4 regions of the Bradyrhizobium sp. USDA 336 genome follow, and region 1 is predicted to be linked to each of the others. Evidence: riboswitches for the same ligand, from Rfam matches in the RefSeq annotation. Region 1 holds a riboswitch; each other region holds the start of a gene.

Region 1 (5,012 bases):
CGGGTGCACGTCCTTCGGACCACCAACTGGGGCCAGGCATTTTGGTTGGCCCCAAGGCTTGCTCGAGATTGTGGAGAGCGCAAATGACCACAAGCGATTTCGCTTGGTCGAGAACAGACCCGAGCGCGGGATCAATGGTTTTGCGGATCGGATGCTGCACGCAGTTCGCGGGCGGCAGCGACCATGTTGGTTAGCGCAGGCCGAACCTCCTCCCAGTTGCGCGTTTTTAGGCCGCAGTCCGGATTGACCCAGAGCTGCGCTTCCTGCAAACGCGTCCGAGCCAGCACCATCAGCTCCTGCATTTCGCCCACCTCGGGAACGCGTGGAGAGTGGATGTCGTACACGCCCGGTCCGATTTGATTTGGATATTCGTACTTGCTGAATGCGTCCAGTAGCTCCATTTTCGATCGCGACGTTTCGATCGAAATGACATCCGCATCCATTGCAGCGATCGCACCGATGATGTCGTTAAACTCTGAGTAGCACATATGTGTATGAATTTGCGTTTGATCGGCAACGCCCGATGAGCAAATGCGGAAGCAATCTCCGGCCCAATCGAGATATGCCTTCCACTCCGATCGGCGCAAGGGCAATCCTTCGCGGAGTGCCGCTTCGTCGATCTGGATCATGGCCGCACCGGCATTCTCGAGATCGCGGACTTCGTCGCGGATCGCGAGCGCAAGCTGACGGCAGACCTCGCTTCTAGGAATATCATCGCGAACAAACGACCAGTTCAGGATCGTCACCGGTCCGGTCAACATGGCCTTCATTGGCTTGCTAGTTAGTGATTGCGCATAGCGCCACCAGTCCACAGTGATCGGCTTCGACCGCACTACATCGCCAAACAGGATCGGGGGCCTGACGCAGCGCGAACCATAAGACTGTACCCATCCCTTCCTGGTAAATAGGAAGCCGCCGAGTTGCTCGCCAAAGTACTGCACCATGTCATTGCGCTCAAATTCTCCGTGCACGAGGACGTCAAGACCAATGTCCTCCTGCCAATGTACGGCGCGGGCTATCTCCTCCTTGATGAACCTGTCGTATTGTTCGTCGCTCATCGCGCCTAGCGCATGCGCCGCACGAGCATTTCGAACCTCTCTGGTCTGCGGAAACGATCCGATTGTCGTGGTGGGAAACGCTGGTAGTCCAAAGCGTGCCCTTTGGATCTCGGAACGACGGGCAAATGGGCTTGCGCGCCTGCGCATCGTCTGGTCGATCGCCCTCATCCGGGTAGCGACATTGGCATCATGGATCTTCGGCGAAGTCCGGCGGGCAGTCGCAGCGCATTCCGAATCGGCAAGAGCGAGCCCAACATTTTGGTCGCCAGCGAGTGCTCGCGCCAGGATCGCAAGCTCACGCATCTTCTGAACAGAGAAAGCAAGCCAGCTCTTGACGTCGGACGTGAGCCCGGTCTCGAGTTCAACATCGACCGGCACGTGAAGCAGCGAGCAGGATGGAGCGAGCTGTACACGGTGCTTGCCGAGCTTCGCAATCGCGGGCTCCAGCCGCTGACGAAGGGACGACAAGTTCGACCGCCATACATTCCGGCCGTCGATGACCCCGAGCGACATGACGAGATCACTTCGGCCGACAGCGACGATCTTATCCAACAACTCTGGCGCTCGAACCAGATCAAAGTGCAGACCGGAAACCGGGAGGCTCAATGCGGTATCCAGATTGTCGCCTAGCTCGCCGAAATAGCTGGCAACCATGATCTTGATAGCCGGTCCCTCCTTTGCGAACCGGTTATAGGCATGTAGCAATGATTTTCGCACCGCTTCGTCCAGATCAAGGACCAGGCAGGGCTCGTCAAACTGAACCCAACTTGCCCCTCGTTCGGCCAATTCATGCAGAACGTCGATATAGACCGGTATCAAATCATCCAGTAGGGAGAGGGGCTGGAACGCGCTATCGGCACTCTTACCGAGATTTAGGAATGTGACGGGCCCGATCAGGACAGGGCGGGTTTGAAAGCCTAGAGCCTTTGCTTCCACATACTCTTCAATGGGTTTGCGAGAGCAAAGTCTGAACCCCTGTCCCTTGTAAAACTCGGGAACCATGTAGTGGTAGTTGGTATCAAACCACTTAGTCATTTCCTGCGCGGGTGCGCCAGACCCCCGCGGGCCCAGACCGCAACTCGCATCCTGATCGTCGCATTGTGATCCGCGAGCCATGGCGAAGTACGTCTTGAGGGAAACGGATTCTCCTTTCGAGGCGTAGATCTCCGGGATAGCGCCAACCATGACACTTGTATCGAGCACCTGATCATACAGCGAGAAGTCATTCGACGGAATGACCGTGACGCCGAGAGACTTCTGACGAGCCCAGTTCGCTGCGCGCAGGCCGGATGCGTCCTCGAGCAACTGCTGTTCGCTGATCTTTCCGGCCCAGTAGCTTTCAAGAGCGAATTTGAGCTCACGCCTTGGACCGATGCGTGGCGTACCGAGCGTAGCAACCGGAAGAGAGAGAAGAGACATAGTGTTAACCCCTGTTGGGGACAGAGGCCATGGCGGACGCAGGCAGAGGAAGTCGCGCGCGCGACGGCTGCTTGGCGCACCACCGAGACACCCCGCCCGTGGACCAATCTATCGTCGGGGCAGGTCTCCTGGCTCGCTGGCTCATCGCTGCTGTCCGGCCTTCCCAAAGCCGTGCGGGCTTCAGTGACATCGTTGGACAGTAGCTCGCCGCTCACAGTTGCGGGGGCAGCGCCGGCATTTGGACCGGCTTCCCTCTTAGCTCCGGATCAAGTGGGATTCGGAGAACCTCGACGAGCTTGGATTATCGGCAGGAGGACTCTTCCGTCAACCTCTCAGATTATGTGCCACGCTATCTGCGACATCTACTAGGCGAATGACCGTCCATCTCTATGATTCTCTAAACAGAGCTGTCGCAATCAGAGATGTCCTTGTCAGATGTCGGAGTGCGACTCGGAGCTGCCTTGAGGCGACGCCGCCCGCCCCATCAATGAAGGGACAAAACCAGCCCGCGTAGCGGCGATTACCGCCGTTTCGAGCAGAATGCATTCGATGCGGCTTCCGATTTCCAGCGGTTCGCCCAGCACATCCGCTGGCCAGCTATTTTCTCGACTAGAGGATCCCCATTGAACACGTCAAGGCAGGAGGCGCAATCTAGCAACATACGCGGCGAGCAGGTTGATTTTCGTGCCAGCCAGACCTTCTCGGCTTCGTATCGCCAGCCATCATGTAGGCCGAACGCCGACGGCAACTTTAGCGAACCACCCGGTTCAATGACGGCAAACACACCGTCGAATCTCATCAGGCACTTGGCATCGAGGCGCTCACCTCTTCCGCAAACTATCTGTGCGGGACAAGGATGCACAAACTACGCCGATACACTGAATGGAAACATCGAAACGTGCGCAGGTCGGAAAGTCGACAATAGGGACATAAAACCCGTGCAAATCTCCGCCTGCTGCCTGGCACGAAGAATGCAAGCCCCTCGACATGCCCAGTCTCTTCTGCTGGGGATGTCCAGCTCAGCCAATTGACGCTGTCGCTGGCTATGGAAGTTAGCGGCGCGTGACATAGAGGGGAGCGCCTGCCCGCGCGGGACAGCCGCGGGTGCCCCGTCGCGTCTCCGTAAACTTCTTGCGCTCGCTCATAGCAGGTTCAAGGTTGCCCGCCTTGAAAGATGTACGGATGAAACGTGATAGGCCGAGGGTTATGAAGAGAATGTCGGGAAGACCCGCGCTATGGCTTCGCATGGGCGGACTTCTAATCTGCCTAGCCTGGCCGGCTGCCATGAGTAACACTATTCGCGCCAGCGACAACCCACTTGTCGAAAGACTCAAGTCAACGTGGCGAGCGCAAGATGGTGAGACGATAGAACAAATCATCTCCAATGTCTCGAAGGTGGCACAGTTCGTCCCTCAGATGTGGGGGGTCGCTGAACTTGGCGAAAACGACCATGTTTTCGTTTCGTGGACCAGGCACCGAGACAACAAATCAGACGAGCAGTACGCTATCACCTGGAAAGTCGCGCTCGACGGTACGATTGAGCTTGCGTCAACCTATGCGAAGCCGATGGAATTGGGCTGGCGTGCCCTAGCGCTCTCGCTGATCGCCAAAGAAGTCGCAGATGGTGAAAGGGACGCAAATCTTAGCTTTCTGCATGATCCAAGTAACTTCAACTTTGTGACTACGCCGCAAGGCCGGCTCGGCGATCTTCTGCGGCAGGGCCGATGCACTATCATTGAACCTGTTGGGGTCGACTACTTACCCAAGCAGAATGACAAGCCGAACGAGAAAGGCGATCTATGGCGCATTCTGCTCTTGGTGAATTGCGATATCCAAGGACCACGTTATTTTACACACAACGGGGTCATCACCTTCGAGAAGAGCGAAGGCCAAGATTGGGAGCCACAATCCTCTTTTGCCAAGCGCATCGCGAAATTTCCTCCGGGCTCCTGGTTCCAACGGACCGAGCCAAAGGAAGAGGAAGACTAGGAGAGCGAAGGCCTTAGCAGACGGTCGCGCAGGGCAACATCGCACCGCAGCTGCCGTACGGTCGAACGCCTCGTACCAACTGCAAGACATACGCGCTCTGCAGTTGCGTTGTTTACGGCTCCGCAACAGTCCCGCTGCCTTTCTCGCAGCAGTTCGGCCCGCCGTAAGGAAGGTCGAGCAGCACAATTGCGTTCTTCCACCACGTGTCGAGCTTAGCGGCGCGTACTAGTTTGTGAGATGTGGTTTGCCGCCTGCACTCCACCCAGTGAGAGCACGCCAAGTTGCTGGGGGGGAACCAGCTCTCATGCATTCTTCAGTAGAGAGCTTGTAGATGCCTCCGGCCCAAGCCGACTCGGCGTGCGCGCCGCGCATCGTGTGACTGCGGCATACGCAGGAGCGTGAGCCAAGCGACTTTGACCCGGCACTAGGGACCTATGCTGAGACGAAACGGGCGAGGAAGTTAAACTGGTAGCAACCCCGGCATACCCGCTGAGCGCTTGCCCATTTCCGAGTGCGCAGGGCGGGAAGCTCCGGAGCTGTACGCAA
Region 2 (5,012 bases), 5.2 Mb from region 1:
CCGGGATCGTTGACGATGAAGGGATAGATGACGGGAAGATCGCCGATCAGCGCTTCCGGCCAGCAGCTCGAGGACAGCGCCACGGATTTTCCGGGCAGCCATTCCAGCGTGCCGTGCGCGCCCATATGCACGACAGCATCGCAGCCTTGCTGCCTGAGCCAGAGATAGAATGCGACATAGGCATGGCGCGGCGTGCGGGTGAGATCGTGATAATCGGCATCGCGCGAGGCCGCATCGCCGCGCTCGGGCTGGACTGCGATGACCGACCGGCCGCACTGAATCGCGGCGAAGTGGAACGCGCCATCGCGGCAGCTCGGGTCGTTTTCCACCGCGCCCCAGGCGCGCGCGAGATCGTCCTGCAAGGATTGCGGCAGGCGCGACAGCCCCGCGCGATAATCGGCAACACTCCAGGTCAAACTCTGCCTTAGCAGCGTCTCGCCGAGCGCATCGATCGGCGCGACATCGAAGCCGGCCTCCGCCAGATCGGACAGTAACGCTTCGACTGACGCCAGCGCGTCGAGCCCAACCGCATGCGCGATCTGGTGCGGACGACCGGGATAGTTCGAGAGCACGACGGTCAGCCGCTTCTCGCCGGCGGGCTTCTGCGCAAGGCGATGCCAGGCCGTAACGCGCGCGGCGACCGCCTTCACGCATTCCTCATCCGGCCTGTGCGCCAGATGCGCAAACTGCAAATCCGGATCGCGCTGACCGGCCGATTTGAAGCTCACCACGCCTGCGAACAGGCGGCCGTCGACCTCCGGCAGCACCACATGCATCGCGAGATCGCCGGGCGACAGGCCACGCAGTGATTCCGCCCAATCCTCGCGCCGCGCCGTCGAGAGCGCGACCTGGAACACCGGACAGGACGCGGCATCGAATGGCGTCGTGCCGTCGTCGCCAAGGGCCGAGAACGCCGTCGCATTGACGATCGCCGCCGCAGGATGTTGCGCCAGATGCGCGCGCAGCCAGTCGGCAACGCCCGGCGCCTTCAGCGAGGTGACGAACGCGCCGTAGGCGTCAAATCCCTTCTCGCGCAGCGCGACAATCAAGGCGTCAACCGGCCCCGTATCGGCGGCGGTGAGATAGGAGCGATAGAACGTCACGAGTGCGCGCGGCTTGCCCTCGCCGCCCGCCGGCGCGGCAATGACGCCGCGCGCGGGATCGTAGAATCCCATCTCGGGCACGGTCATCTCGCCGATGACCGGGCCAGCATAGAGGCCTGAGGCCAGCGCGAGCTGCGCGATCGCCGCTTGCGCGGCGACCGGGCCACCGGTGTCGCAGAGCACCTTGAGCCGACGCAGCGTCGAGACCGGCAGGGTCGAGTACCCGTCCAGCCGCGTGTCGTCGCGGCCGTCGGCCGGCAGCACCGCCAGCACGATGCCGCGATCCTTCGCGAGTTGCTGGAGCGCCGCAAGCCCGTACGCCCAATAGGACTCCCCGCCGATCAGGCGCACCAATATGCCGCGCGCCTGCGACAGCGTGCGCTCGATGTAGGTGTCGACCGACAGCGGATGCCGCAGCTCCGCGAGATTGGCCAGCCGCAGCGACGGCAGGCTGCCCCGACCGCGCCGCCAGCCGGCCGCGAACGCGGCCAAATCGGAATCCGAATACGAGAGCACCACGAGATCGGCCGGGTCCTGGCCGATGTCTCTTGGCGTCGCGGTCTCCTCGAGACCGCGGCTCTCGCGGAAGACGACGTGCATCAGATACCAAGTCCTGCCTTGATGGCGGCCTCGTCGATATCGCCATGCTCGCCGATCACGACGAGCTTGGACTGCCTGTGACCCGCGCCCCATGGCTTGTCGAACTGATGGCGCACCCGCTCGCCGACCGCCTGCAGCAACAGGCGCATCGGCTTGCCCGCGACCGCGATGTAGCCCTTGGCCCGCAGGACGTTCTGCTCGCGCGCCAGCTTCTGGACGGAGGCAACCAGTTCCTCGATATCCGCCACCTCCGGAAGGTCGATCACGACGGAGGCGAAATCATCATGCTCATGCTCTTCCTCGCCGTCGTGATGCGAGGGCCGCGCGGCGAGATCATTCTCGGCCGCAGCGCCGAGGCCGAGGATGACGCGCGCATCGATCGCGCCGTCGGTGACCGGCAGCATCGGCACGCGGCGCGGCATCTCGGCGGTGATCGCCGCCTTTGCGGCTTCGATGCCTGCGGCGCCCGCAAGGTCGGCCTTGGTCAGCAGCACGATGTCGGCGCAGGCGATCTGGTCCTCGAACACTTCCGACAGCGGCGTCTCGTGATCGAGATTGTCGTCCGCCGCGCGCTGCGCTTCCACCGCAGCCGGATCCGGCGCGAAGCGGCCGGCCGCGACGGCCTCGGCGTCGGCCAGCGCGATCACGCCGTCGACCGTGATGCGCGAGCGGATCTCCGGCCAGTCGAACGCCTTCAGCAGCGGCTTTGGCAGCGCCAGGCCCGAGGTCTCGATCAGGATGTGATCGGGCCGCACCGGCCGCGCCAGCAATTGCTCCATGGTCGGAATGAAATCGTCGGCGACGGTGCAGCAGATGCAGCCATTGGCGAGCTCGACGATGTTCTCCTCCGGGCAGTTCGCATCGGCGCAGGACTTCAGGATCTCGCCGTCGACGCCTTCGCTGCCGAACTCGTTGACGAGCACCGCGAGCTTCTTGCCGCCGGCGTTGCTGAGCAGATGCTGGATCAGCGTCGTCTTGCCGGAGCCCAGGAAACCCGTGACCACCGTGACGGGGACTTTTGCGAGCGAGTTCATTCGGCGGCCTCCGGCACGACGGCAATGGGGGGAATGCGGGCAAGCGACTGCTTGCGGAAGATCTCGGGACGGCTGCGCCATGGCACGATCCCATCAGGCGCGGCGGCATAAGCCGCAGCGCCCGCGACCACGTCGCGCGCATTCGTCTCCGACAGGCGGCCATAGACATAGGACCAGCGGCCGGGCGCGCTGAGCGCGACCGAGCAGCCCTGGCTGCAGGCCGACAGGCATTCGACGGGAACCACGCTGACGCCCTCGGGCACGCCGGCCTCGAGAATCGCGCCATGCAGGCGCTTGCCGGGCGTCGTCTCGCCCTCTCCAAGCGTCTGGCCGGCGCGGCAGGTAATGCAGACATGAAGTGTGACGGTCATCGCCTCTTCCAGATAACAGCGGGAGGCGATGAGGCGCACGGACCATTCTCCAGAAAGGCCCGCTTCCCCGTCGCGGAACACCCCGTCCGCCGGTCCAAAACTCGTCCGCGCTGGCAGGTCTCCCGGCTTGCGGAGCAGGGTTTTGGCCCTTCGATCCCCGCCTTCCCGATTCCAAAAGGAATCAGTGGCTTCGGGCATCTCTCCGGTCACGGTCGCGGGGGCGGCTGCAGTTTGGATCCAGATCTTGCCGATTCGGACCCTATCGCATTCCCTCTTCGCCTGTCATAGGACAGGAACCAACGCCGGGCCACCATTTGCCGGTGGCCGCCACTTGTCAAGCCGAAGGACCGGGTCCCATGACATCTGAACCGGATACCCAAACAGCCGAGGAAACCGACATCAGGCATGCCCAGAAAATGGCGAAGAAGAAGGCCGCCCGCGACAAGATCATGGCGACCAAGAGCGGCGAAAAGGGCCTGATCATCGTCCATACCGGCGCCGGCAAGGGAAAATCCTCCTCGGCCTTCGGCATGATCGTCCGCTGCGTCGCGCATGGCTTCCCTTGCGCGGTGGTGCAATTCATCAAGGGCGCCTGGGACACGGGCGAGCGGCGACTGCTCACCGGCCATTTCGGCGACCTCTGTCAGTTCCACGCGATGGGCGAAGGCTTCACCTGGGAGACGCAGGACCGCGCCCGCGACATCGCCGCCGCACGCGCCGGCTGGGAGAAGGCCAAAGAGCTGATCCTCGACGAGCGGCTGCGCATGGTCGTGCTCGACGAGATCAACATCGCGCTGCGCTACGACTATCTCGATATCGCCGAAGTCGTCGAGTTCCTGACGACCCAAAAGCCTGCGATGACGCATGTCGTGCTCACCGGGCGCAACGCCAAGGACGAGCTGATCGAGATCGCCGACCTCGTCACCGAGATGACGCTGGTCAAGCATCCGTTCCGTTCCGGCATCAAGGCGCAGGCCGGCGTCGAGTTTTGATGCTGATGAGATTGGATTCTAATGCTGCGCCAAGGGAGGTATGCTCCCTCCCCCGCTTGCGGGGGAGGGTTGGGGAGAGGGCATCTACGCAATCGAGAGCCCCCAAGAGGAGAAAACCCTCACCCGTGCCTTCGGCACGACCTCTCCCGCAAGCGGGAGAGGTGCACCGAGCCCGCAGCTGCTTGATTCAACTCAATCCCATTCCGCTTTAAAAGATATCGATGGCACGCGCATTGATGATCCAGGGGGCCGGCTCGGACGTGGGCAAGTCGCTCATCGTCGCCGGCCTTGCGCGCGCCTTTGCGCGCCGTGGTCTGCGGGTGCTGCCGTTCAAGCCGCAGAACATGTCGAACAACGCCGCGGTCACCGTCGACGGCGGCGAGATCGGCCGCGCCCAAGCGCTGCAGGCGCTCGCCGCCGGTGTCGAGCCGCACACCGACATGAACCCGGTGCTGCTCAAGCCCGAGACCGATGTCGGCGCGCAAGTCGTGGTTCACGGCAAGCGCATCGCGACCGCACGCGCGCGCGACTACGCGGCGATGAAGCCGTCGCTGATGGGCGCGGTGCTCGAGAGTTTCGAGCGCCTGAAGGCGCGCGCCGATCTCGTGCTGGTCGAAGGTGCCGGCAGCCCGGCCGAGGTGAATTTGCGCAGGTCCGACATCGCCAATATGGGCTTTGCCCGCAAGGCGAATGTGCCGGTCGTGCTGGTCGGCGACATCGACCGCGGCGGTGTCATTGCCCAGCTCGTCGGCATCAAGACGGTGATCGACCCCGACGATGCCGCGATGATCTCCGGCTTCGTCATCAACAAGTTCCGCGGCGACCCCACCCTGTTCGACGACGGCTACAATCTGATCGAGCAAAAGACCGCATGGCGCGGGTTTGGCGTGCTGCCCTGGTTTCCGCGTGCTG
Region 3 (5,012 bases), 5.2 Mb from region 1:
GCGATGAAGGTCGCCGGTTTAGGCTTCAAGCGCGACGTGACGCTGACTTCGCTGCGCGAAGCGCTGCTGGCTGCGGGCGGTGCGGAAGGGCTTGCGGCGATGGCAACTGTCAGCGACAAGGCCGACACCGAGGCGCTGAAGCAACTCGCTCGTGAATGCGGCGTGCCGATCAGGGCTGTTCCGGTCGCGACACTGGCCGGCATCGACACGCCCACGCAATCGAAGCTCGTCGCGGAGAAATTCGGCACCGGATCTGTGGCCGAGGCTGCAGCGCTCGTGGTCGCCGGTCCGCACGCGCGGTTGATTGCAACACGGGTCGTCTCGCAGGATCGCAGTGCGACCGCGGCGATCGCCGAAGGAGACGGCGTATGACGGTGCATTTCATCGGCGCCGGGCCGGGCGCGCCCGATCTGCTGACGTTGCGGGGCCGCGACCTGATCGCGGCCTGTCCAGTCTGTCTCTATGCCGGCTCGCTGGTGCTGGAGGGCGTGCTGGCGCATTGCCCGCCCGGCGCGCGCATCGTCAATACCGCGCCCATGTCGCTCGACGAGATCATCGCCGAGATCGCAGCCGCGCATGCGGCAGGCCTGGATGTCGCGCGGCTGCATTCCGGCGATCTCTCAATCTGGTCGGCGATGGGCGAGCAGCTCCGCCGTTTGCGGGCGCTGGGGATTCCCTACTCGGTGACACCCGGCGTTCCCTCGTTCTCGGCTGCCGCGGCCGCGCTCGAGGCTGAGCTGACGCTGCCCGGTCTTGCTCAGACGGTCGTGCTGACGCGCACGCCGGGCCGGGCCAGCGCGATGCCCGGGGGCGAGAAGCTCGCTGCGTTCGCTGCGACCGGCGCGGTGCTCGCGATCCACCCTGTCGATCCATCTGCTCGACCAGGTCGTCGCCGAGCTGACGCCGTATTACGGCGCGAATTGCCCGGTCGCGATCGTCTGGCGCGCGAGCTGGCCGGAGCAGCGCATCGTGCGCGCGACGCTGGCAACGCTCGATGCGGCCGTGGGTGGCGAGATGGAGCGCACCGCGTTGATCCTGGTCGGCAAGACGCTTGGCGCTGCCGATTTCGACGAGAGCCGCCTCTACGCCGCCGATTACGACCGCCGCTACCGGCCCGTCGGTGCCGAGCCGCGCTTTCCGGAGGCGTCGTGATGGCGGCGAGCCTCGTCATCTCCGCGCCGGCCTCCGGTGTCGGCAAGACCACGCTGACGCTGGCGCTGGCCCGCGCCTGGCGCAATCGCGGCCTGAACGTGCAGTGCTTCAAGAGTGGGCCCGACTATATCGATCCCGCCTTCCACGCCGCCGCCACGGGACGCGCCTCGGTCAACGTTGACAGCTGGGCGATGGATCGCAGCGCCGTCGCGCATCTCGTCAGCCGTGGCGGCAATGCAGATGTCGTGCTCGCCGAGGGATCGATGGGCCTGTTCGACGGTGTCGCTGCGCGCGGCGTCTCCGGCACCGGAGCGACAGCTGATATCGCGGAGATGCTGGGCTGGCCGGTGGTTTTGGTGATCGATCCCTCCGGCCAGGCGCAGACTGCGGCAGCGATCGCCGCCGGCCTTCGCGATTACCGCGCCGGCGTGCGCCTTGGCGGCGTCGTGCTCAATCGCGTCGCCAGCCCGCGCCATGAGGATCTGGTGCGGCGCGCGCTGAACGAGGCCGGCATCAAAGTGTTCGGCGCGCTGCCGCGCCATGCCGAGATCAGCCTGCCGAAGCGGCATCTCGGCCTCGTGCAGGCCGAGGAGCAGGCCGAGATCGGCAAGCTGATCGACGAAGCCGCGCGCTTTGTCGCCGAGCACGTCGATCTCGATGCGGTGCTCCACTCGGCAGGCAAATGGTCGCCGCAAGCTGTGGCGAACGGCTTGAACGTGAGGCCGCCCGGCCAGCGCATCGCGCTGGCGCGCGATGCGGCGTTCTCGTTCGTCTATCCGCATATGCTGGAAGCCTGGCGCGCGGCGGGCGCCGAGATCGTGCCGTTCTCGCCGCTGGCCGATGAAGTGCCCGACGCGAGCGCCGACGTGTGCTGGCTGCCCGGCGGCTATCCCGAGCTTCATGCAGGAAAGATCGCGGGCAATGCGCGCTTTCGCAGCGGACTGCGCGCTTTCGCCGAGACGCGGCCGGTGCATGGCGAATGCGGAGGCTATATGGTGCTGGGTGCAGGCCTGACCGACGCCGACGGTATCCGCCATGAGATGACAGGGCTGCTCGGCCTGGAGACCAGCTTTGCCAAGCGCCGCATGCATCTCGGCTATCGTCTTGCCGAACTGGCCGCGCCGATGCCGGGGCAACAACCTGGGGCGCGCCTGCGCGGCCACGAGTTCCACTATTCGACCATCCTCGCCCAGCCCGATACGCCGCTTGCGGTCGTGCACGACGCCACCGGCGCGGTCATTGCCGAAACCGGCTCGCGCCGTGGCCATGCCACCGGCACGTTCTTCCATCTGATTGCGGAGGACCGGTGAGCGGTTTTGTCTCTTTCGTTTCCGCCGGTCCCGGCGATCCCGAGCTCCTCACCGTGAAAGGCGCCAAGCGGCTGCGCGAGGCTGACGTCGTGCTTTATGACGATCTTGCCTCCGGCGCGATCCTCGATCTTGCGCGGCCAGGTGCCAATCTCGTCGCGGTGGGAAAGCGGGCCGGGCGTCCTTCGACCAAGCAGCACCACGTCAACCGTCTCCTGGTCGACTATGCCGCAACAGGCGCGCGCGTGGTGCGGCTTAAATCCGGCGATGCCGGCATTTTCGGCCGGCTCGAGGAGGAGATCGAGACGCTGCGCGAAGCCGGCATCGGCTACGAGATCGTTCCCGGCGTCACCTCCGCCTGTGTCGCCGCCGCCCAGGCCGGCATTCCCCTGACCCGCCGGCATACCTCCCGCCGGGTGCAGTTCATCACCGGCGCTGACGTCACGGGCGAGCTGCCGCCCAATCTGAATTGGGCGGCACTGGCCGACCCCGAGGCCACGACCGTGGTCTATATGGGCCGGCGCACCTTTCCGGCGCTTGCCGCAAAATTGATCGCGCACGGCCTCGCTCCGAGCACTCCGGCGCTGTTCGCCGAATCTCTGGGGCGTCCCGACGAACGGCTGGTCCGCACCACGATTGCCGAGCTCGCCGAGCAGCTTGGGCGCGGCGGCGCCGCTTCCACCGCCGCCGTCATCCTGTTTGGTGCGCTGGCGGGAGAATATCCGGCATGAGCGCTCCGGCAGCGGTTCGCCCCTTGACGCCCGCGATGCGAAAGGGGCACACAAGAGAGGCATGGTGCTCGACGCGGCGCAAAGCGCCGGAGCATAATCGGGAATGGGGATGGGCGGACCCAGTTGCGGCGCCCCAAACCCCAGCCGCCCCCGCGACTGTAAGCGGTGAGGGGGCTCCGAACCGCCACTGGACCGCAAGGTCCGGGAAGGCCGGAGAACCCAGTGAACCGCGAGCCAGGAGACCGGCCGTGCACGTATTGAGGCCAAGGCCGTCGGGTGTGACGGCAGGAAGGAATTGAGCCATGCATATCGAACCCGGGATCGTGACGGGCGCCAAGCTCGTGTTGAGTTACGCGACCGGCATCGCCGCAGGCGGCGTTGCCTTGAAGCTCGCGGTCGAGACCGTGCGCGAGCAGGGCGCCGGCTCGTTCGCCGCGCGGACACTGGCCACCACCGCTCTCGTCTTCGTCTTCTTCGAGATCCTGCCGCACTTTCCGGTTGGGGTATCAGAGGTGCACTTCATCCTTGGCTCGACCTTGTTCCTGCTCTTTGGTGCTGCGCCTGCCGCCTTCGGCCTCGCAATTGGCCTGCTGCTTCAGGGCATGCTGCTGGAGCCAGTCGATCTGCCGCAATACGGCATGAACGTCACCACGCTGCTGGTGCCGCTGTTCGCGATCCAGGCGATCGCCACGCGGATCATTGCCCGCAACACCGCCTATGTCGATTTGAAATACGGTCAGGCGCTGGCGCTTTCGACGACCTACCAGGCCGGCGTGATCGCATGGGTGGCGTTCTGGGCGCTCTATGGCTCCGGCTTTGCGATCAGCAACCTCGCCAGCATTGCGACGTTCGCTGCCGCTTATGCGCTGGTCATCGTGATCGAGCCGCTGGCCGATCTCGCCGTGCTGGCGCTGGCGAAGTCGCTGCGTGGCGTCACCGCGCCCGGCCTCGTCACGCCGCGCCTTCACAACGCGGCCTGAGAGACAAGCGAAAGGGCGGCCGCCGTGGCCGCCCGTCGCGCTCGCGATGCTCACGCTCTCCCTGATAGGCATCGGTTGCGGCGATCCCGAGCAGCTCACGCGCGCCGCGACCCGCGCCATCAACGCGGCCGATCTCATCCTGATCCCGCGCAAGGGGACTGCGAAATCCGATCTCGCCGATCTCAGGCGAACGATCTGCGCCGGTGTGCTCACCAACAAAACGACACGCATCGCCGAATTCGACCTTCCCGTGCGCGATGCGACCGAGTCGGACTACCGCAAGGGCGTAGACGATTGGCACGATGCGGTGGCCGCGACCTGGTCGCAGACGATCGCTGGGCATCTCGAAGATGAGGGCAAGGTCGCGCTGCTGATCTGGGGCGATCCTTCGCTCTATGATTCTTCGCTGCGCATTGCGCGGCGGTTGAATCCGTTGCCGACAATCGAAGTCGTGCCTGGGATCACCTCGATCCAGGCGCTGTGCGCGGCGCATGCGCTGCCGCTCAACGACATCGGCGAGCCGTTCCTGGTCACGACGGGGCGGCGCTTGCGCGAAGGCGGCTGGCCGCAGGGCGTCGATACCGTCGTCGTGATGCTCGATGGCGGCACGGCGTTCCAGTCGCTCGATCCGGCCGGACTTCACATCTGGTGGGGAGCCTATCTTGGCATGCCCGATCAGATCGTCATGTCCGGCGCGCTGGCTGAACTGGGCGCGCGCATTGCCGCCGTGCGGCAGGAGGCACGCGAGCGGCACGGCTGGATCATGGACAGCTACATCATCAAACGCAGGCGTTGAGCAGCATGCTTCCCGAATGGGTTACCCAGAACTGCCCCGAGGTCTC
Region 4 (5,012 bases), 5.2 Mb from region 1:
GCTCGAGCAGCTCGCAATCGAGCTTGCGGGCCTGCAGGCGACCGGGCAGCCGCGCGCCGCGCGGGTGCCGATCATCATCTTCGCCGGCGACCACGGTATCGTCGCGCAGGGCGTGTCGGCCTATCCGCAAGCCGTCACCATCGCGATGATGGCGAATTTTGCCGCCGGTGGCGCCGCGATCTCGGTGCTGGCGCGCGAGCTGGGTTCGAGCCTCGAGGTCGTCGACGCCGGCACGCTGTCCCAGGAGCAGATGGCGGGAATCGTCACCGACAAGCCGCGCAGCGGCACCCGCGATTTCAGTGTCGAGGCCGCGCTCACGCCGGCGGAATTGGCCTTCGCCTTCGAGGCCGGCCAGCGCGCGGTGGTGCGCGCCGAGGCCGGCCGGCCTGATCTCTTGATCTTCGGCGAGATGGGGATCGGCAACACCACGACATCGGCGGCGATCGCGGCGAGCCTACTTGGTGTGAGCGCCGGGGAGATCGCGGGCAGCGGCACGGGCATCGATGCGGCCGGCCGCGCGCACAAGGCGCGGGTGATCGATGCGGCGATCGCGCGCCACGGCGTCGCCGGAGCCGCGGTCGAGAAGATCCTGTGCGCGGTCGGTGGCCTCGAGATCGCGGCGATCTCGGGCGCGATCATCGCGGCCGCGCAACGCCGCATTCCCGTGTTGATCGACGGCTTCATCGTCTCGGTGGCGGCGCTGGCGGCGGCGCGCCTCAACCCGTCCTGCCAGCCGTTCCTGTTGCCCTCGCATCAATCGGCGGAGCAGGGACATCGGCTGGTGTTGCGCACGCTGAACGTGCAGCCGCTGATCAGCCTCGATCTCAGGCTCGGCGAGGGATCGGGTGCGGCGATCGCGCTGCCGCTGGTGCGCTCGGCCTGCGCACTTCACAACGGCATGGCGACCTTCGCGCAGGCCAATGTGCCGGATCGGCCTAGCTAATGCGTTGATTGACCGAGACGACACGCCAGCCGCCCGCGAGCCGGTCGATCCGGGTCAGCGACAGTGGATCGATCACGAAGCGCAGTGCGGCTTCCGGTGTGAGATCGAGCGCGATGCAGAGCGTGGCACGAATGGTGCCGGAATGAACGACCAGCGCCGCGGAGCCTGCGCCAATCTGCGCCAGGCCGAGGCGGACGCGGGCGACCTGATCCGCAAAGCTTTCGCCGTTCGGCGGCCGTCCGTGCGCGGGATCGCGCCAGACCTGCGCGTAGGCCTCGCCGCCGGTCGCGGCGAGCTCGTCATGCCGATGGCCGGTCCAATCGCCGAAATCCTGCTCGCGAAATTCGCTGACCAGTTCCGGTTCGAGCCCCAGCGCGCGCGCCGTCTCGACCGTGCGCCGCGACGGGCTGGCATAGCCGGCGACATCCGCGGGCAAGAGGCGCCTGAGAGCCGTCAATGCGGCGTGATCGCCGAGGTCGGCCCGCGCATCGGCCGCATGGATCGTCCCGGGCACGCCCACGACGGCCGCATGCCTGATCAACCAGAGGAAGGTCTCGCCTTCCATGCTCATCTCCAGGGAAGTTGGCTGCTGTGGCCACAACGCCGCAACTGGCACATTGACTCTGTCTTGGCGGTAATCCTAGATGCTCGCGACGGTTTTCCCGAGAGGGAATGAAAAGGGAATGCGGTGCGGGGAAAATTGTCCCCAATGCCGCGGCTGCCCCCGCAACTGTAAGCGGTGAATCCTTCGTCACGAGCCACTGGGTCCTCGGTCCCGGGAAGGCGACGAAGCGGTCACGACCCGCGAGCCAGGAGACCTGCCGTCAGCCGTGGTCACACGCGAAGATGTCGGTCGGGGAGTACAGACATTCGGCTTCATCGGACGGCTGCAAGGCCAAAGGTGAGACCTCGTTCGCTGTGACGTGCCACTGACGTCATACCGAGGTTTTGACCTGTGTCTTCCATCCGTATCGCACGACCGCGCCGCGTCCTGCTGGTTTCCGCCGCGTTCACGTCCTTCGCCGCTCTTGGTCCGCCTGCCGCTCTGGCGCAGCAGGCCCGGGAGTCCCTGCCACCCATCGAGGTATCGCCCGCCCAGGCGCGCAAGCCGGCCAAACAGGCAGCAGGAGCGGCGCAGAGCGCGCGTCGCGCGGCAGCGCGCAGGCCGGCGGCTGTATCCGCCGCGCCAAAACCCGTCGTGCCGGATTCGACGGTGCAGACGCCCCTCAACACCAATGCCGTGGCCGAAAGCGCATCGCGGCTCGGCCTGACGGTGCGGCAGACGCCCGCGACCGTCGAAGTTGTCTCCGCCGAAACGATGCGCGAGCAGGGCTATCGCACCGTGTCCGAGGTGGCGCAGGGCGCCGTCGGCGTCACCTCGGGCGACAACCCGGCCGAACCTTCCGCCTTCTCCATGCGCGGCTTCACCAACAGCCAGATCAACACGCTCTACAACGGCATCAAGATCGGTCCGCAGAACATGACCTCGCGGATCGTGGACACCGCCAACCTTGAGGCCGCGGAATTCCTCAAGGGCCCGGCCTCGCTGATTTCGGGCGAGGGCGCGGCGGGCGGCGCGATCAACTTCGTCACCAAGCAGCCGCACACCGGAGCTGTCAGCAACGAGGCCGATTTCTCCTGGGACTCGCTGAATTCGTTCCGTGCCCATTACGGCTCCGGCGGCAGCACCAATGTGCAGGGGCTGGATTATCGCTTCGACATCAGCCGTTCCGCGCTCAACGGCTTTGCCGACGACACCAATGTCAAGACCTTCGGCACGTCCGGCCAGCTCAATTACCGCGCCTCGGATAGTCTCAGGTTCTGGGGCGCGGTCGAATATCGTGAAGACCGCTCGAAGGCCTATTGGGGCGCGCCGCTGGTGCCGGTCGCCTTCAGCGGTTCGCACGCGACGACGGGGATCGTCTCCGGCAATTACGTCTCGAATTACAACGGAACGAATCTCGGTGCCGTCACCATCGACGATCGCACCTTCAACACCAATTACAACGTTCTCGATAACCGCAACGTGGCGCAGGAAGTGTGGCTGCGTGGCGGATTCGAGCTGAAGCTCGCGCCTGACCTCACGCTGAAAAGTCAGGCCTATGGCTATGGCGCGGAACGAATCTGGTTCAATAACGAGATCGAGGCGTTCAATTCCACCACGAACCTGGTCGATCGCGAGCGTTTCTATGTCGCCCACAGCCAGCGGCTGGTCGGCAACATCACCGACCTGATCTGGGATACAAATATTGCGGGCTTCGATAACCGGCTGGTCACGACGCTGTCGTCGAGCTATCTCGATTTCGTCAGGCCCGGCGCGGCAAACTTTCCCGGCGATTCCGTTTCGCTGGTCGACCCCAACCGCGGTTTCTACGGCCTGCTCACGACGCAGCAGCAGACCGCACGCATCGACAACGAGGCGCTGTCATTCGAGGACAGGCTCAAGCTGACGCGCAGCTTCGCGCTGATCGGCGGCCTCCGCGTCGAGCATATCGGGCTCGACCGTAATTCGACCGACAAGAACGGGATCGTGAAGGCGGGCTTCCCGTTCACGAAAGACTGGGCGCCGGTGACGGGCCGCATCGGCTACACCTGGGAGGCCGTTCCCGGCCTGACCTTCTTCAGCCAGTACGCCACCGGCGCCGACGTCGCAGCCAACAACATCTTCCTGCTCTCGCCCACCCAGCCGCTCGATCTGACCACCGCGCGCACCTATGAGACCGGTGTCAAGCACCTGTTCTGGGACAACCGGGCGGAATGGTCGTTCTCGGCCTACGACATCGTGCGCAAGAACGTCTATGCGGCCGCCGGCGGCATGCAGCTGAATATCGCCGGGCGGCAGGAGTCGAAGGGCATCGAGCTTGCCGCCTCGATACGCCCGATCGAGCCGCTGCGGCTGTGGGGCAACATCGCCTATGTCGATGCGCGCTATGCCGACTACAATTTTGCCGGCGGCTCGTTCTCGGGCAACACGCCGCCAAACGTGCCGCGTATCGTCGCAAACGCCGGCGCGTCGTATCGCTTCTTCACACCGTGGCCGGTGGAGCTTGGCATCACCGGTCGTCATGTCGGCGACCGCTACAACACCGACGCCAACGTCGTGACGATGAAGGCCTACACCGTGGCCGACGTCTACGCCTTCGTCGACATCCCCAAGACGGCGTTCAATGCGGTCGACCAGGCCCGCCTGACCTTCCGTGTCCGCAACATCACTGATAAGCGCTATGCGATCTGGGGCGATCCGTTCTATCCGGACCAGATCCTCCTGGGCGCGCCGCGCACCTATGAAATATCGGCCGCGTTCAAATGGTGAGGCCCTGAGCGCATGATGGGCGCGATCGTCCTCACGCATCGCTGGCTCGGCATCGCGTTCTGTCTGTTGTTCGCGATGTGGTTCGCGAGCGGGATCGTCATGCACTTCGTCCCGTTTCCGTCGCTGACGGAAGCGGAGCGATTTGCCGGACTTGTGCCGGTCGATCGCGACGGGACGAGGATCTCGGTCGCGGACGCCGTTGCGGCGAGCGGGATTGCCGATGCGACACGTGTTCGGCTGATCCAGCGGAGCGATGGACCGGTCTACGTCGTCTCGGGCTCCGCAGGTTCGCGAGCGGTTCGCGCCTCCGATGGAGGAGACGCGTCGGTGACATCAGCCGATGTCGCGCTCACCATCGTGCAAGCTTATTCACGTCAGCGCGGGCTTGAGGCGGTGCGCGCTGCAATCGTCGCGCGGTCGGACTACGATCAGTGGAGCGTGCCGAACGGTTTTGATCGGCATCGCCCCTTGTTTCGCGCCGCTCTCGGCGATGCCCCTGGAACGGAGGTCTACGTTTCGTCGCTGACCGGCGAAATCGTCCTGGATACGACGCGCAGCGAGCGCGCGTGGAACTGGGCCGGCAGCGTGCTGCACTGGATCTATCCGACAATTCTGCGCAGCAGCTGGGCGCTGTGGGATCGCGTGGTCTGGACGCTGTCGCTGCTGGCCCTGATCGCAGCACTGCTTGGCGCGGTGCTCGGAATCGTGCGTGTGAAGATACGGGGACGCCAGCTCTCGTCGCCCTATCGGGACTGG

The links. Region 1 has a riboswitch for cobalamin ahead of metE (5-methyltetrahydropteroyltriglutamate--homocysteine S-methyltransferase). Riboswitches for the same ligand answer to the same signal wherever they lie in the genome.
Region 2: it holds a riboswitch for cobalamin, as region 1 does, so the genes downstream of both, ABIA45_RS13695 (DUF1636 domain-containing protein) here and metE (5-methyltetrahydropteroyltriglutamate--homocysteine S-methyltransferase) in region 1, are expected to answer to the same signal.
Region 3: it holds a riboswitch for cobalamin, as region 1 does, so the genes downstream of both, ABIA45_RS13630 (energy-coupling factor ABC transporter permease) here and metE (5-methyltetrahydropteroyltriglutamate--homocysteine S-methyltransferase) in region 1, are expected to answer to the same signal.
Region 4: it holds a riboswitch for cobalamin, as region 1 does, so the genes downstream of both, ABIA45_RS13610 (TonB-dependent receptor) here and metE (5-methyltetrahydropteroyltriglutamate--homocysteine S-methyltransferase) in region 1, are expected to answer to the same signal.

What each region holds. Positions count from the first base shown of each region.
Region 1 is NZ_JBIYDC010000002.1:7,878,982-7,883,993, reverse strand. Features, by position in the region: gene metE (5-methyltetrahydropteroyltriglutamate--homocysteine S-methyltransferase) at 132-2,477, opposite strand; cobalamin riboswitch at 2,578-2,782, opposite strand; gene ABIA45_RS37590 (nodulate formation efficiency C protein) at 3,762-4,466, shown strand.
Region 2 is NZ_JBIYDC010000002.1:2,716,084-2,721,095, forward strand. Features, by position in the region: gene cobN (cobaltochelatase subunit CobN) at 1-1,703, opposite strand, end outside; gene cobW (cobalamin biosynthesis protein CobW) at 1,703-2,737, opposite strand; gene ABIA45_RS13695 (DUF1636 domain-containing protein) at 2,734-3,108, opposite strand; cobalamin riboswitch at 3,203-3,424, opposite strand; gene cobO (cob(I)yrinic acid a,c-diamide adenosyltransferase) at 3,465-4,100, shown strand; gene ABIA45_RS13705 (cobyric acid synthase) at 4,322-5,012, shown strand, end outside.
Region 3 is NZ_JBIYDC010000002.1:2,704,377-2,709,388, reverse strand. Features, by position in the region: gene cbiE (precorrin-6y C5,15-methyltransferase (decarboxylating) subunit CbiE) at 1-7, shown strand, start outside; gene ABIA45_RS13650 (cobalamin biosynthesis protein) at 4-372, shown strand; partial or broken gene cobM (precorrin-4 C(11)-methyltransferase) at 369-1,152, shown strand; gene ABIA45_RS13640 (cobyrinate a,c-diamide synthase) at 1,152-2,462, shown strand; gene cobA (uroporphyrinogen-III C-methyltransferase) at 2,459-3,190, shown strand; cobalamin riboswitch at 3,236-3,456, shown strand; gene ABIA45_RS13630 (energy-coupling factor ABC transporter permease) at 3,493-4,170, shown strand; gene cobF (precorrin-6A synthase (deacetylating)) at 4,217-4,966, shown strand; gene cobT (nicotinate-nucleotide--dimethylbenzimidazole phosphoribosyltransferase) at 4,972-5,012, shown strand, end outside.
Region 4 is NZ_JBIYDC010000002.1:2,699,296-2,704,307, reverse strand. Features, by position in the region: gene cobT (nicotinate-nucleotide--dimethylbenzimidazole phosphoribosyltransferase) at 1-943, shown strand, start outside; gene ABIA45_RS13615 (histidine phosphatase family protein) at 936-1,508, opposite strand; cobalamin riboswitch at 1,581-1,784, shown strand; gene ABIA45_RS13610 (TonB-dependent receptor) at 1,899-4,256, shown strand; gene ABIA45_RS13605 (PepSY domain-containing protein) at 4,269-5,012, shown strand, end outside.